3 regions of the Pseudomonas edsoni genome follow, and region 1 is predicted to be linked to each of the others. Evidence: riboswitches for the same ligand, from Rfam matches in the RefSeq annotation. Region 1 holds a riboswitch; each other region holds the start of a gene.
What was found. A riboswitch is a leader RNA that binds a small molecule or an ion and turns the genes downstream of it on or off. The one in region 1 is predicted to bind cobalamin.

Region 1 (5,351 bases):
AGTCTTCCACTGTTTACGAGGAAGAAGTTGCAACTGAAAAGGAACTCGCCGACTTCGCCGGCAGCAAGCCTTACCAGCTTCCAGTTCTGGCCGACAGCATTCTTGAACGCGGCATGTCCCTGATCGGTACCCGTTACCGTTTCGGCGGTACCTCTGAAGCCGGTTTCGACTGCAGCGGCTTCATCGGCTACCTGTTTCGTGAAGAAGCCGGCATGAACCTGCCTCGCTCGACCCGCGAAATGATCAACGTGGATGCACCGTTGGTCGCACGCAACAACCTCAAGCCCGGTGATCTGCTTTTCTTCAGTACGGCGGGCCGTGGTCGTGTCAGCCACGCCGGTATCTACTTGGGCGATAACCAGTTTATTCACTCCAGCAGCCGTCGCAGTGGCGGTGTCCGCGTCGACAACCTGGGTGACAGTTACTGGAGCAAAACCTTCATCGAAGCCAAGCGTGCACTCGCCATGGCCCCGACGACAGTTACCGCTAGCAAGTAAAGTTAAAGTGATACTTGAAGTTTGACGTGTAAGCGCTAGAATCCCTGGATATTGTTGTAATCCGTTCGCGCGAGCTTTGCTTGCGCGTTCTGGTTTTCAGCGTTCGGCAGCGAAAAGCCGCATCCAGACCAGGATTGTTCTGCCCATGTCGACCTCAGCCCGCCTCATTCTTCTTGTTTGCGCCGCGCTCCTCAGCGCCTGCGCAAGCCGTCCACCGCCGCCCGCTCCCGTAGTGGTCAAGCCTAAGCCGGTGTTCAATTACTCCACGCAAAATTTCTCGCCGGCCGCCGAAGACGTGCTCTTCCGTGCGCTGGGCCTGGTCGGCACGCCTTATCGCTGGGGCGGCAACACGCCGGACTCCGGGTTTGATTGCAGCGGCCTGATCGGGTTTGTCTACCGTGACGCTGCGGGCATCAGCCTGCCGCGCACCACCCGAGAATTGATCGTGATGCGTGCGCAGGACGTGAGCGAAAATAACCTGCAGACCGGCGACCTGATCTTCTTTGCCACTGGCGGCGGCTCCCAAGTAAGCCACGCGGGTATCTACGTGGGCGAAGGGCGATTCGTGCATGCACCGCAGACCGGCGGCACGGTGAAGCTGGATACGCTGTCCAAAGCCTATTGGCAAAATGCCTACCTGAGCGCCAAGCGCGTGTTGCCGGCGAATCTGGCGCGCAACCCGTAAGGCGAGTGCAGATCCCGATGTGGGAGCGGGCTTGCTCGCAAAGGCGGTGGGTCAGTCGATACGCCTGATGGCTGACACTCCGCTTGCGCGAGCAAGCCCGCTCCCCCATTGGTTTTGCGCTGTACCCGAACTCGGCTATTTGGCTGCCGACACCCGCCACACCTTATTCCCCACGTCATCGGCCACCAGCAAATCTCCCTGCTGATCAATCACCACGCCGACCGGTCGGCCCATGGCTTTCTCATCGCTGTTGAGAAACCCGGTCAGCACATCCACCGGCTGGCCCTTGGGTTGGCCGCCTTCGAACGGCACGAAGATCACCTTATAGCCACTGTGCGGTTTGCGGTTCCACGAACCGTGCTGGCCGATAAACGCGCCGTTGCTGAACTGCGCCGGCAGTTTGCTGCCCTCGGCGAAGGTCAGGCCCAATGACGCGGTGTGCGGCCCCACGGCATAGTCCGGAGCGATGGCCTTGGCGACCAAGTCCAGGTTCTGCGGCGTGACGCGCACATCCACGTGTTGCCCGTAGTAGCTGAATGGCCAGCCATAAAACGCGCCATCCTTGACCGACGTGATGTAGTCCGGCACCAGGTCGCTGCCGATCTCGTCGCGCTCGTTGACCGCCGTCCACAGCTTGCCGCTCTGCGGTTCCCACGCCATGCCGTTGGGGTTGCGCAGGCCGGAGGCGAAAATACGGTGCTGGCCTGTGGCACGGTCGACTTCCCAGATTGCCGCGCGGCCTTCCTCGGCTGCCAGACCGTTTTCGCCGACGTTGCTGTTGGAGCCGACACTCACGTACAGCTTGCTGCCGTCCTTGCTGGCCACCACGTTTTTCGTCCAGTGGTGGTTGATGCTGCCACCCGGCAGGTCGACCACCTTGGTGCCGGCGGCCTTGATCGCGGTTTCGCCCGGCTGATAAGGGAAGCGCAGCAGTTTGTCCGAGTCCGCCACGTACAGGTCGTTGCCGACCAGGGTCATGCCGAACGGCGAGTTGAGGTTCTCCAGGAACACGGTGCGGGTCTCGGCCACGCCATCGTGGTCGGCATCGCGCAGCAGGGTGATGCGGTTCGGGCTCGGCACGGCGGCACCGGCGCGCCCCATGACCTTCTCCATCACCCAGCCGCGAATACCCTTGGCGTCATCCGGCTTGGGCGGCGCGTTGGTTTCCGCCACCAGCACGTCGCCGTTGGGCAATACATACAGCCAGCGCGGGTGGTCCAGGCCTTCTGCAAACGCCGCGACCTGAGTGCCGGCGGCAGCTGTCGGCTTCGCGCCGTCTGGCCAGCCAATCGCCGGGGCGATGTTCACCGTGGGGATCAGGGTTTTGTTCGGCTCCGGCAGCTTGGGTGAAGGCCCGGTGCCGTCGGACACCTGCAGAGTGGAGCTTTCACCGCAGGCGGCGAGGGTGCCTGCGAGCATGATCAGTAAGGCAAGTCTGGTTTTATGCATGGTTTTCTCCTTGATACCTGTAAGGGTAGAGGCGTTTGCCGGTCCGATCGTTCAAGTGCAAGGCCGGCTTTAATTGACGCTCCACCCCCAACCCACTAACCTTCGCGGCTTGTTCCAGGTGCTCTGTGACCTGTGGGTCGACAGAGTGAAACAGGGAAGCCGGTGAGTGAGCGCACTTGTACACAGTGCTGCCGCGATTCCGGCGCTGCCCCCGCAACGGTAAATGAGTCAAGACGGTGCCTTTTGCCACTGTATCCGCGTGATATGGGAAGGCGCGCCGTCGGCCTGCTCGCTCGCTGAGCAAGCGCCACTCATGAGCCCGGAGACCGGCCTGGATCATCCAACAGCATCACGGTGGGCGATGCTTGGCTGTCTGTGTGTCTATTTTCCTGCCCGCCGTTTTTTGTCCAGCCCCAACGGAGAGCTGCCATGACCGATTCCCCCGACCGCGACGAACGCCACCTGGCGCGCATGCTGCGCAAAAAAGCCGTGATCGATGAACGCATCGCCAATTCCCCGAACGAATGCGGCTTGTTGCTGGTATTGACCGGCAACGGCAAAGGCAAAAGCAGCTCGGCGTTTGGCATGCTCGCCCGCGCCATGGGCCATGGCATGCAGTGCGGCGTGGTGCAGTTCATCAAGGGGCGCAACAGCACCGGCGAGGAGTTGTTCTTCCGTCGCTTCCCCGAGCAAGTGCGCTTTCACGTGATGGGCGAAGGCTTTACCTGGGAAACCCAGGACCGCCAGCGCGACATCGCCGCCGCCGAAGCCGCCTGGGCAGTTTCGCGCCAATTGCTGCAAGACCCGTCGATCGGCCTGGTCGTGCTGGATGAGCTGAACATCGCCCTCAAGCACGGCTACCTTGATCTGGACCAGGTACTCAGCGACCTGCAAGCCCGCCCGCCGATGCAGCACGTGGTGGTCACCGGCCGTGGCGCCAAGCCCGAGTTGATCGAAATGGGCGACACCGTCACCGAAATGGGCATGCTCAAGCACGCGTTCCAGGCCGGTATCAAGGCACAGAAGGGCGTCGAACTTTGAACCAGCCCCGTCATTGCCCGGCCGTACTGATCGCCGCACCGGCATCCGGCCAGGGCAAAACCACCGTCACCGCGGCGCTGGCGCGTTTGCACCGCAACCTGGGACGCAAGGTGCGCGTGTTCAAGTGCGGGCCGGACTTTCTCGACCCGATGATTCACGAGCGCGCCAGCGGTGCGCCGGTGTACCAGTTGGACATGTGGATGGTCGGCGAGCAGGAAAGTCGCCGTTTGCTGTGGGAAGCGGCGGGCGAAGCTGACCTGATCCTGATCGAAGGCGTGATGGGCCTGTTCGACGGCACGCCCTCCAGCGCCGACCTGGCGCGGCACTTTGGTGTGCCGGTGCTGGGCGTGATCGACGGCACCGCCATGGCCCAGACCTTCGGCGCGCTGGCCCTGGGCCTGGCGCGCTATCAGCCGGACCTGCCGTTCGCCGGTGTGCTGGCCAACCGCGTTGGCACCCTGCGCCATGCGCAATTGCTTGAAGGCAGCCTCACTGAAGGCCTGCGCTGGTACGGCGCGTTGTCGCGTGAAACCGGCATCGAGTTGCCCAGCCGCCACCTGGGCCTGGTGCAAGCCAGCGAATTGAATGACCTCGATATGCGCCTGGACGCCGCCGCCCATGCCCTGGGCAGCAGCTGCGAAGTCGCCGTGCCGCCACCGGTGACGTTCGCCGCGCCCGAAGTGATCGAGGCCGAGCCGCTGCTGGCGGGCGTGCGCATCGCCGTGGCCCGCGACGAAGCCTTTGCGTTTACCTACGGCGCCAGCCTCGACCTGCTGCGCGCGATGGGCGCCGAATTGCGCTTCTTCTCGCCGATTCACGATAGCCAATTGCCTGAGGCCGACAGCCTCTACCTGCCCGGTGGCTACCCGGAATTGCACCACCAGGCGCTGTCGGAAAACACCCCGATGCTTAACGCCATTCGCGCGCATCACGCGGCAGGCAAACCGTTGCTCGCCGAGTGCGGCGGCATGCTCTACCTGCTGGACTCGCTGACCGATGTCGACGGCACCCGTGCCGAATTGGTTGGCCTGCTGCAGGGCGACGCGGTGATGCAAAAGAAGCTGGCGGCGCTGGCTTTGCAAAGTGTCGAGTTGCCGGAAGGCGTGCTGCGCGGCCATACCTATCATCATTCGCTGACCAGCACCGAATGGGCGCCGATCGCCCGAGGCTTGAGCCCTAACGGCGGGCGTGGCGCCGAAGCGGTTTACAGGCAGGGGCGGATGACGGCTTCCTACGTGCACTTTTATTTCCCCTCCAATCCGGCGGCGGTGGCTGCATTGTTTGCGCCTGGCCCTGAGACCGCTATCGCGGGCAAGCCCGCTCCCACAACTGACCGAGTTGAAACTCAATCCAATGTGGGAGCGGGCTTGCTCGCGAAAAGGCCATGACGGACAACGCCTTCCCCCAAGCCGACCGCGACGCCGTCTACCGCGCTATCGCCGAACGCCGCGACATGCGCCACTTCACCGGCGGCAGCGTGGCCCCCGAGTTGCTGCAACGCCTGCTCCAGGCCGCACACCAGGCGCCCAGCGTCGGCTTGATGCAACCGTGGCGATTCATCCGAATCAGTGACCGCGCGCTGCGCGGCCAAATCCAACAGTTGGTGGAAGAAGAGCGCGTGCGCACCGCCGAGGCTCTGGGCCAGCGCTCCGACGACTTCATGAAGCTCAAGGTCGAAG
Region 2 (5,351 bases), 2.1 Mb from region 1:
TGCGTGGGGGATGGTCAATGATGGGGTTGGGTTGGGTTGGGTTGGGTTGGGTTGGGTTGGGTTGGGTTGGGTTGGTTGGTTGGTTGGTTGGTTGGTTGGTGTACACATCCGTTGCTGCGGTCACGGCGGCTATAGGTTCCGCTCTTACAGCGGGTCACTTTGGAAAAGCCCCAAAGTAACCAAAGGGCTCTTGCCCCACCACTCGGCACCTCGCTTAGGCTCGGTGTGCCCGAACGAAGGCTTGAATCCGTGGGCCGCCGTGACGGGCCATCCATGGCCCAACACGGCTAACCCGGCGTCCTGCCGGGTTACCCACGGATTCAAACCTGCGTTCGGCCAGCGTGGTTTAACGGGGCGCCTAAGATCAAAGTCAAAAGCAGATCAAGATCAACAGCAGAGCACGGCGGCCTGGTAGCCGACCTGAGTGGTTAGATCAAAAGCGGACGCGAGGCGGCCTGACAGCCGGCCTGATCTTGGAGGCTGAACTCAATCAAATGTGGGAGCTGGCTTGCCTGCGATGGCATCAACCCGGTGTACCTGACACACCGAGGTGCCTGCATCGCAGGCAAGCCAGCTCCCACAGAAAAGCAAAAGCAATGCACTGCGGTGGTGGAGGCTGAACTCGGTCAACTTGTGGGAGCGGGCTTGCTCGCGAAGGCGGTGTGTCAGCTACACATGAGCTAACTGACCCACCGCCTTCGCGAGCAAGCCCGCTCCCACATTTGGATCGCAGTGCATCAGATACAGATGTGTTGCTGTGCTTTTGATCCGCTTTTGCTTCAACCACTCAGGTCGGCTTTCAGGCCGCCGTGCTCTGCTTTTGATCTGCTTTTGACTTTGATCTGACAGGCCCCGTCAACCACGCTGGCCGAACGCAGGCTTGAATCCGTGGGTAACCCGGCAGGACGCCGGGTTAGCCGTGTTGGGCCATGGATGGCCCGTCGCGGCGGCCCACGGATTCAAGCCGGAGTGAGGGCACACCGAGCCTAAGCGAGGTGCCGAGTGGTGGGGCAAAGACCTTTTGGTTACTTTTGGGGCGTTTGCCAAAAGTGACCCGCTGTAAGAGCGGAACCCTAAGTGGCCGTGACCGCAGCAACGGATATGTACACCAAACATCCCATTTGACTCCCCTCCCACCCCCATGCTCTCCTACACACCTTGTTTCGGGTGCCCTTCACAGGGTGAAACGGGAAACCGGTGACTTATGCCTGCGCATGAGAAGTCCGGTGCTGCCCCCGCAACGGTAAGCGAGCGAAGCGTCATAACCACTGTGCCTGTACGGCATGGGAAGGCGATGCTTTTTAGACCCAGCGTCCCTCGCAAGCCCGGAGACCGGCCCGAAAAATTTCAGATAACAAACCCGCGGTGGGCGGGCGCTGTTCAGAACCCTGCGTGCCCGGCTCGCAGGGTTTTCATGCGCTCGTTTCACCCCGAAACCCGAAGGGACGCGCCCATGTCGATCATCAGCAGCACCTCGCACTCCGCCAGTAGCACCGCCACCCTGAGCCAACGCCTGACCGCCGCCATCGGTGCGTCGATCCTCGGCGCGTGCCTGGTGTATTTCGCCGGTTTCTCGCATATCGAGGCGGTGCACAACGCTGCCCACGATACCCGCCACAGCGCCGCGTTCCCGTGCCACTGAGACCTGCCGACATGATCAAGCGCATAGCCCAAACCGCAGGCTTCACCGGCTTGCTCGCCGCCCTGCTGCTGACTCTGCTGCAAAGCTTCTGGGTCGCCCCGCTGATTCTGCAGGCGGAAACCTTTGAAAACGCACCGGCCGCTGCCGAAGTCGTGCCCCATGTGCACGCTGAAGGCGCCGCCGCTCACACCCACGACGCCGAAGCCTGGGAGCCGGAAAACGGCTGGCAGCGCGTGCTGTCCACCACTGGCGGTAACTTGGTGGTTGCGGTCGGTTTCGCATTGATGCTGGCCGGCCTTTACACCTTGCGCGCGCCAACCCGCACCGCTCAAGGGCTGCTGTGGGGCTTGGCCGGTTACGCGACGTTTGTACTGGCGCCCACCCTGGGCCTGCCACCGGAGTTGCCGGGCACCGCTGCCGCCGACCTGGCGCAGCGGCAGATCTGGTGGATCGGCACGGCGGCGTCCACGGCTGCGGGTATCGCGCTGCTGGTGTTTGGTCGCAATTGGCTGCTCAAAGGGCTGGGCGTGGCGATCCTGGCCGTGCCGCATGTGATCGGCGCGCCGCAACCTGAAGTGCATTCGATGCTGGCTCCAGAAGCGTTGGAAGCCCAGTTCAAGATCGCCTCGCAACTGACCAACGTCGCGTTCTGGCTGGCACTGGGTCTGATCAGCGCCTGGCTGTTTCGCCGCAACCGCGACGATCAATACTCGGCATGACGCTGGTGGTCGGGCTGGGTTGCCAGCGCGGGTGCGATGTTCACACCCTGCTCGGCCTGTTTGACGCCGCCCTGGCCGAGGGCGGTATCGAGCGCCAGCGCATCACCGCGCTGGCCAGTATCGACCGCAAACGGGATGAACCGGGGCTGCTTGCCCTGGCGCACATGTTGAACCTGCCGTTGCGGTGTTTCAGCGCAACGCAATTGGCGGTGTTTGAACCGCGCCTCAGTCACAGATCGGCAGTCGCGTTTGCCCATACCGGCTGTTACGGCATCGCCGAAAGTGCCGCCCTGGCCCTGGCTGAACAGCTCTCCCACCGCCCCGCCCACCTGCTGATCACGCGCAAAAAAGTCGCCCAGGCCACCTTTGCATTGGCCGGCGCTGACTAAAAACCCGATAATTGCCCTTCTCGATCATGAGCAATCTTCATGCTCGCCCGTTTTTCAACAGGAATTCCCATGACCGTCTACTTCATCGGCGCAGGCCCCGGCGACCCGGAATTGATTACCGTCAAAGGCCAACGGTTGATCCGCAGTTGCCCGGTGATCATCTATGCCGGCTCATTGGTGCCAGCGGCGGTGTTGGAAGGTCATCAGGCGGCACAGGTGGTCAACAGCGCCGAATTGCACCTGGAACAGATCATCGACCTGATCAAGGCTGCCCATGCCAAGGGCCAGGATGTGGCGCGCGTGCACTCCGGCGACCCCAGCCTGTACGGGGCGATTGGCGAGCAGATTCGCTGCTTGCGCGAGTTGGGCATACCGTTCCAGATCATTCCGGGCGTCACGGCGGTGGCGGCGTGTGCGGCGTTGCTGGAGACGGAGTTGACCCTGCCGGATATCGCCCAGAGTGTGATCCTGACGCGCTATGCGGATAAAACCAGCATGCCGGCCGGTGAAGACTTCGACAGCCTGGCGCGCCACGGCACGACCATGGCGATTCACTTGGGGGTTAATCATCTGTCCAAGATCGTCGCCGAGCTGCTGCCGCATTACGGCGCAGACTGCCCGATTGCCGTGGTGCACCGGGCGACGTGGCCAGATCAGGATTGGGTGGTGGGTACGCTGAGTGATATTGCCGAGAAAGTGGCGGCTAAAGGCTTTCGGCGTACGGCACTGATTGTGGTCGGGCGGGTGCTGGCGAATGACAGCTTCAGTGAATCCTCGCTGTACCGTGCAGGCCACGCGCACCTCTATCGGCCCTGAAGCAATGCGCTCAAACAATGTGGGCGCGGGCTTGCTCGCGAAGACGGTGGGTCAGTTGCAGATGTACTGACTGATACACCGCATTCGCGAGCAAGCCCGCTCCCACAGTTAATCTTATTTGGCAGGAATACCGCGCAAGACTCTGAATTTTAAGCATAAAAAAACGGCGCTCACGGGGCGCCGTTTTTTGTTCGCAGCGAACACCTTACTCAGTAGTAGGCGTTTTCTTTCTGCGTGTGGTCGGTGACGTCGCGTACGCCCTTGAGCTCGGGGATGCGCTCGAGCAAGGTGCGCTCGATGCCTTCACGCAAGGTCACGTCTGCCTGGCCGCAGCCCTGGCAACCGCCGCCGAACTTGAGTACGGCAATACCGTCTTCGACGACATCAATCAGGCTGACCTGACCGCCGTGGCTGGCCAGCCCCGGGTTGATCTCGGTTTGCAGGTAGTAGTTGATGCGCTCGTTGACCGGGCTGTCAGCGTTGACATTCGGCACCTTGGCGTTGGGCGCCTTGATGGTCAACTGGCCGCCCATGCGGTCGGTGGCGTAGTCGACCACGGCGTCATCGAGGAAGGCTTCGCTGAAGTTGTCGATGTACGCGGTGAAGCTTTTCAGCCCCAGGGCGGTGTCTTCAGGCTTCTCTTCTCCGGGCTTGCAGTAGGCAATGCAAGTCTCGGCGTATTGGGTGCCGGGCTGGGTGATAAAGACGCGGATGCCGATACCTGGGGTGTTCTGCTTGGACAGCAGGTCGGCCAGGTAATCGTGGGCGGCGTCGGTAATGGTTATGGCAGTCATGGAAACTCCTCACAGGCTTGCGGGCAGTTTACGCCAAATCATTACAGAGGTACAAAGTCCTAGTGTTTTTGTCGGGATAAATTCGACCGCTCGTCGCCATCAAACCAGCCTTTGAGCACGCGATAACTGCCCTGCTCCAGCCATCGGTAGCTGCCCATGGCGCTCAGGCCGATGATCACCACGCACACGGCCAGCACGGCATAAGGGTTCAGGGCGTAACGCTGGGCCAGATAACCGCCGGCCGAAAGCACCAGCACGTGCAGCAAATACACCGAATAGGAGCAGTCCCCGAGTACTTTAAACAGACGATAGTTGACGAAGAATCGCTCAAGCGCCACGCACGCCACCACCAACACCGCGCTGGGCAGGCCCCAGGTCAAGGCGCGGGGCGAGGCCGGCCAATGATAGATCGCCAGCAGCGCTGCGACGATTCCCAGCAGCGGCAGCCATAACCCCGGGCGAATCCAGCCCTTGCGGTAGAGCATGCCGATGCCGATGCCCATCAGAAATTCGACGACAATGTCCGAGCGATAGAACTCACTGATCCAGCCAAACGAGGTCCAGGCCTCGCAGACCGCAAACAACAATGCCGCCACCACCAGCAGTCGCCATTGCCGACGGAACAGCAAGGCCCAGGCAAACAGCAGGTAAAAAAGCATCTCGTAGTTCAGCGTCCAACCGACGTTAAGGGTCGGGTACACGCCATAACCGCCGGGGTTTTGCGAAGGAATAAACAACAGCGACATCAACACATGGGCGGCATCGACGCTCTGGTCCGGCAGCATTGGCCGGGCGACCACCACCAGTAATGCCATCAGCAGCGTGTAGAACCAGTAGGCCGGCACGATGCGCAGCAAACGGTACAACAGGAAACGCCAGGGCGGCAGGTCCTTGTCCTGGGTAGACAGGAAAATCACCAGGCCGCTGATGACAAAAAACACGTCCACGCCCGCGGCGCCCTTTTCGACAAATAACCTTCCCAAGGCCGTGT
Region 3 (5,351 bases), 940 kb from region 1:
GCCCGCTCCCACAGAAAAGCCAAGCAGTGCGGTGCTGGCGGCTGAACTCGGTCAACTGGTGGGAGCGGGCTTGCTCGCGAAGGCGGTGTGCCAGTGATACATGAGCTGACTGAAACACCGCATTCGCGAGCAAGCCCGCTCCCACAGTTGGATCTTGGTGCACCCAATCAAGGGTAAACCCGGTCAAATGTGGGAGCTGGCTTGCCTGCGATGGCATCCACTGGGTATGCCTGATGCACCAAGACGCCTGCATCGCGGGCAAGCCCGCTCCCACAGAAAAGCCTAGCAGTGCGGTGCTTGCAGCTGAACTCGGTCAACTTGTGGGAGCGGGCTTGCTCGCGAGGGCGGTGTGCCAGTGATACATGAGCTGACTGAAACACCGCATTCGCGAGCAAGCCCGCTCCCACAGTTGGATCTTGGTGCACCCAATCAAAGGTGTACCCGGTCAAATGTGGGAGCTGGCTTGCCTGCGATGGCATCACCTGGGTATGTCTGATGTACCGAGGCGCTCGCATCGCAGGCAAGCCCGCTCCCACAGAAAAGCCAAGCAGTGCGGTGCTTGCAGCTGAACTCGGTCAACTTGTGGGAGCGGGCTTGCTCGCGAAGGCGGTGTGCCAGTGATACATGAGCTGACTGAAACACCGCATTCGCGAGCAAGCCTGCTCGCACAGAAAGGCCATTAGCGCAGCAACCAGCAGGCACTCAAAGCTAGCAAACGAATAATGACTATCGCAGCAGCCCTCACCCGCCGGTTCACTTCAGGCTGTTCTCCAACCAGGCTTTAAGGTCCTGCACTTCGGTCTCACTGACGGTGTGCGGCATGCCCGGATACCCGTGAAACTCCGGCGTCAATCCAAGGCCCACCAGTACCTCATTGGCCTGCGTCGCCGAGGCATACGGCAGCGCCTGGTCGAGAGTGCCGTGACCGATAAAGATCGCCAATTTGCCCAAGGATTCGCTGGGCTTGAGTTCAGCCTTGAGCACCGGCAATACACTGCCGCTCAAGGCCGCGATGCCGCGCACCAACGCGGGCTTTCGCAAGCCCACCTCGTACGACATGATCGCGCCCTGGCTGAACCCCACCAGAAACACCCGATCGCTGTGCGTGTGGTATTTGGCTGTGGCCTTGCCCACAAAGTCTTCGATCAGCGCGGCGCTGCGTTGCAGGTCGGCGGTTTCGCCATTGTAGTCGCCGTCATCCGGCGTCTTGGTAAACCAGCGATAACCCTGGGGGTCCACGGGCATCGGCGCACGTGCCGACAGGTAGGTCCAGGTGGACGGCAGCGCGTCCTTGATGCCAAACAGGTCTTCCTCGTTGCTGCCAAAACCGTGCAGGAAAATCACCAACGGCTGATTGCGCGCATCGCTCTGGGTCTGTTCCAGATAAGACAGGGGCAAATCGGTGTGCAGCGTGGCGTCGGCGTGGGCGGCGCTGGCCATCAGGGTCAGTGCCAGGGCAAAGAGTTTGAGCATGGGAAAGTGACCTCAGGGTTTGCGCAACAAGTAAGTGTCCATGATCCAGCCATTTTCCAGACGCGCCGCCTTGCGCACCTGTTGGATTTGCTCAGCCACTTCACTGACCTTGCCGCTGATGAGGATTTCGTCCGGCGTGCCCAGGTAGGCGCCCCAGTAGATATCCATATCCTGATCGGCCACGCTGCGGTAGGAATCTTCGGCGTCGAGCATGACCACCAAAGTGTCCGCATCACTCGCCTGCCCCGCCGCCAACCGGCGCCCGGTGGTGATCTCGATGGACCGACCGATGCGGTTCAGCGCCACCTTGTGCTGGGCGGCCAGGGCTTGCACGCTGGTGATGCCGGGGATCACTTCGAACTCGAAGACGCTGCGGCCACTGGCCAGAATCGCCTGCAGGATGCGGATGGTGCTGTCGTACAGCGCAGGGTCGCCCCAGGCCAGGAACGCGCCCACTTCACCGTCAGCCATCTGCTCGTTGATCATGTGCTCGAAGGTCTGCTGCTTGTCGCGATTCAGGTCCTGCACGGCGGTGGTGTAGTCGATATCGCCGCGCACGCGCTCGGGGCAGTCGGCCTCGACGAAACGGTAGCCAGGCTCGGTTATGTAGGTTTGGCAGATCTCGCGGCGCAGGTCGATCAGCTTGTCTTTGCTTTGGCCCTTGTCCATCAGAAAAAACACGTCAGTGCGGTTCAGCGCCTTGACGGCTTGCATCGTGATGTAGTCAGGGTTGCCGGCGCCAATGCCGATGATCAGGATGCGTTTCATGGGTTGCTCTCATTGCGGGGCGTGGATTTTGCCATGTTCACGCGCTCAGGCGTGAGTTTCCAGACGCAGGCGCCACACGTTGTTAAAGCGCAGTTCAGTGGCGGACAGCGGCTCGACGTCAATCAGGTAGAACATCGACATAGGGAACTGCAACACGTACAGCATCGCGGCGCGAATCACAAACGGGTGGGTGATGGCCACTACCTGCCCGGGCTGGGTTTCGAGACTTTTCATCCAGTCAGCGACTCGCACGCAAATCTGCTCCACCGACTCACCGCCGTGAGGCGCGCTGGTGCTGTTGGTCATCCAGTCACTCAATGCATGGCTGTCGAGCTGGGCGATGGCCTGGCCTTTCCAGGTGCCAAAATCACCGTCGCGCAACGCGTCTTCGACCTGCGCGTTGTCGCCGAACAAGCCCGCGGTTTGTCGGGTTCGGGCCTCGGGCCCACACACCAGTCGCGAGCGTTTCTTGAAACGCCCCGCCAGGGACAACGCCGCGGGCTGCCACTGCATCGCCACCGATTCGTCATCGGGAAACCGCCCCTGTTTTTGCAACGGCGTGGCGGCATGGCATATCAAGGTCAAGCGGGTGGCCTGCATCACAATTCACTCTGTTTCGACGCGCAGTCGGCGTAGACTGGCAAAGTTGTTTCAACATGTTACAACGAACATGAAAGAGGAAGCCGGTTCGAATCCGGCGCGGTCGCGCCACTGTATTCGGCCTTTTAGCCGTAAGCCAGACCCTGTTTCAGCCCAATCGCAATCCATTTCGGGACGCGTCATCCCTGGAGGTCTTCATGGCTAACACCGCTGCAACGAACCCTGATGTGTATGGACCCACCCTGCCCTTGGGCGAAATTCTGCCTTGGGCGATCTTCGGTGGCCTGTTGTTGCTGCTGGCGCTCTATTTTGTCGGCGCCGAGCAAGGCGCCACCGCTGTGTTCAAAGGCATGTATGTGCATGAATTTGTGCACGACGGCCGCCACCTGCTGGGTTTCCCCTGCCATTAATCGATAAGAGAGACACGACATGACAGGGCATTTACTCCTACGCGGGATGCTGGTGGGCTTGCTCGCCGGCGTGCTGGCTTTCGGCTTCGCCAAGGCCTTTGGTGAACCGCAGATCGACAAGGCCATCGCCTTTGAAGACCACATGGCACAGATGCACGGCGATGCGCCGGAAGAGGAACTGGTAAGCCGCGAGGTGCAAAGCACCTTCGGCCTGTTCACCGGCGTGGTGGTGTACAGCGTGTCACTGGGCGGCCTCTTCGCCCTGGTGTTCGCTTACGCCCTGGGCCGCATCGGCAAGGTCGGCCCGCGTGGCCTGGCGGCGCTGCTGGCACTGGCGGCATGTGTGGCAATTACCGTGGTGCCAGGGCTCAAGTACCCGGCCAACCCGCCATCGGTGGGCGACCCCGAAACCATCGCGCAGCGCACCAAGCTGTTCTTCCTCATGCTGCTGGTGTCAGTGGCGGCCGCGGTGATTGCGATCAACGCCGCACGCAAGCTGATTGCCCGCCGTGGCATCTGGGCCGGGGCGATTCTGGGTGCGGCGTTGTACATCGTGATTGTGTCGGTGGCCGGCAGCCTGTTCCCGGTGATCAACGAAGTGCCGGAGGCGTTTTCGGCTGTGCTGCTGTGGAAGTTCCGCGTAGCGTCGCTGGGTATCCAGCTGGTGCTGTGGACCACCCTCGGCCTGGTGTTTGGCGCGGTGGCCGAGCGCAAGCTCAGCCAGCCAAAAGCGCGCTTCAACCCTTGAACTGACTCCCGGGGCGGGCCAGGTACAACACGTCATAGCCCGTTCCGGGATGCGCCGCATCCAGCGCCTTGCCCGACAAGGTGATGCGCACCAGCCGCCACGCCTGCACATCCAGCGCCAGGCATACCGCGAACGTGTCGCGGCTGTCGGCCACCTGCTGATTGCGCCGTTTCTCCTCGGCGACGATCCCGGCCCGATCCGCCCCCGGCACCAGCGGCCACTCCTCTCGGTACAGGCTCAACGCGTGCTGCGCGGGCCCACGCTGCACATCCAGCGGCAACCAGCTTTCGATGTGCGGACGGCCAAAGCTGTCGAGCACCTTTTGAAAACGCTCGCCCAGTAGAAAGTCGGCGGCCTGCAACGGGTCGGCCCACAGGTAGACCGACGCATACACATTGCCCGGCGCCTGCCCACGCGTCTGCGCGATAAACGCCTTGAACAGCAGCCCTTGCGCGTCATCCCACAACGGCCCCAGTTGCGCGGCGCGCCGGCGTATCACGTCCATGTCGTAGTCGGCAGGCAGGCGGTGTGAATATTGTTTGGCAAACATGGCAAAGCTCCTGTGCAAGATGTGGACTGAGCTTGCGCACTGGCGATGATTTCAACAAGATATGGCCGAATATAAGTGCGATAAGGATTGGATATGACTGACGCGCTCAAACCCCTGGACATCGACACCGTGCACGCCTTCGTGCTGGTGGCTGATTTTGCCAGCTTCACCCGCGCCGCCGAGGCGCTCGACACCTCCCAGGCCGCCATCAGCCTGAAGCTCAAGCGGCTGGAAGAACGCCTCGGTTACCGCCTGTTGCTACGCACGCCTCGCCATGTGCAACTGTCGCCCCAAGGCGAGCAGTTCATCGTGGCCGCGCGTGTCCTGCTCAATGCCCATGAGCGGGCACTGGCGGACCTGGGCACCCACGCGCCACGGCGTTTGGTGATCGGCATCAGCGACCACGTGGCCGGGCCGGACTTGCCCACCTGGCTCAGCCGCCTCGCGGCCTACGACCCGCTGGTGATTCTCGAGGTGCGCATCGCCTCGTCCCGCGACCTGGTGGCCGCGTTTGATCGCAATGAACTGGACGCGGTGATCGTGCGCAACGAAGGCGATCGCCAGGACGGCGAAGTGCTGGCGGTCGAACGCTTTGGCTGGTTCGCCGCGCCCCACTGGCAACACAGCCCCGGCACACCGCTGCGCATGGCGACCATGGCCGCGCCCTGTGGCGTTCGGCACCTGGCGGTCAGAGCACTGGATGCAGCGCGGATCGACTGGACCGAAGTGTTTGTCGGCGGTGGTGTGATGGCGGTAGGCGCGGCCGTGAGCGCCGGATTGGGGGTCGCCGCCCTCGCCCCAC

Region 2: another riboswitch for cobalamin. It lies ahead of C4J83_RS12320 (CbtB domain-containing protein); the one in region 1 lies ahead of cobO (cob(I)yrinic acid a,c-diamide adenosyltransferase).
Region 3: another riboswitch for cobalamin. It lies ahead of C4J83_RS17640 (CbtB domain-containing protein); the one in region 1 lies ahead of cobO (cob(I)yrinic acid a,c-diamide adenosyltransferase).

The regions. Positions count from the first base shown of each region.
Region 1 is NZ_CP027762.1:4,749,509-4,754,859, reverse strand. Features, by position in the region: gene C4J83_RS21965 (C40 family peptidase) at 1-497, shown strand, start outside; gene C4J83_RS21960 (C40 family peptidase) at 643-1,182, shown strand; gene C4J83_RS21955 (PQQ-dependent sugar dehydrogenase) at 1,318-2,631, opposite strand; cobalamin riboswitch at 2,731-2,980, shown strand; gene cobO (cob(I)yrinic acid a,c-diamide adenosyltransferase) at 3,061-3,672, shown strand; gene C4J83_RS21945 (cobyrinic acid a,c-diamide synthase CobB) at 3,669-5,060, shown strand; gene bluB (5,6-dimethylbenzimidazole synthase) at 5,057-5,351, shown strand, end outside.
Region 2 is NZ_CP027762.1:2,629,026-2,634,376, reverse strand. Features, by position in the region: cobalamin riboswitch at 1,149-1,355, shown strand; gene C4J83_RS12320 (CbtB domain-containing protein) at 1,454-1,642, shown strand; gene C4J83_RS12315 (CbtA family protein) at 1,654-2,361, shown strand; gene C4J83_RS12310 (cobalamin biosynthesis protein) at 2,358-2,750, shown strand; gene cobM (precorrin-4 C(11)-methyltransferase) at 2,820-3,566, shown strand; gene nfuA (Fe-S biogenesis protein NfuA) at 3,776-4,360, opposite strand; gene C4J83_RS12295 (acyltransferase family protein) at 4,420-5,351, opposite strand, start outside.
Region 3 is NZ_CP027762.1:3,808,768-3,814,118, forward strand. Features, by position in the region: gene C4J83_RS17625 (alpha/beta hydrolase) at 754-1,473, opposite strand; gene cobF (precorrin-6A synthase (deacetylating)) at 1,486-2,241, opposite strand; gene C4J83_RS17635 (histidine phosphatase family protein) at 2,287-2,841, opposite strand; adenosylcobalamin (AdoCbl) riboswitch at 2,913-2,992, shown strand; gene C4J83_RS17640 (CbtB domain-containing protein) at 3,039-3,251, shown strand; gene C4J83_RS17645 (CbtA family protein) at 3,298-3,999, shown strand; gene C4J83_RS17650 (DUF4865 family protein) at 3,989-4,549, opposite strand; gene C4J83_RS17655 (LysR family transcriptional regulator) at 4,643-5,351, shown strand, end outside.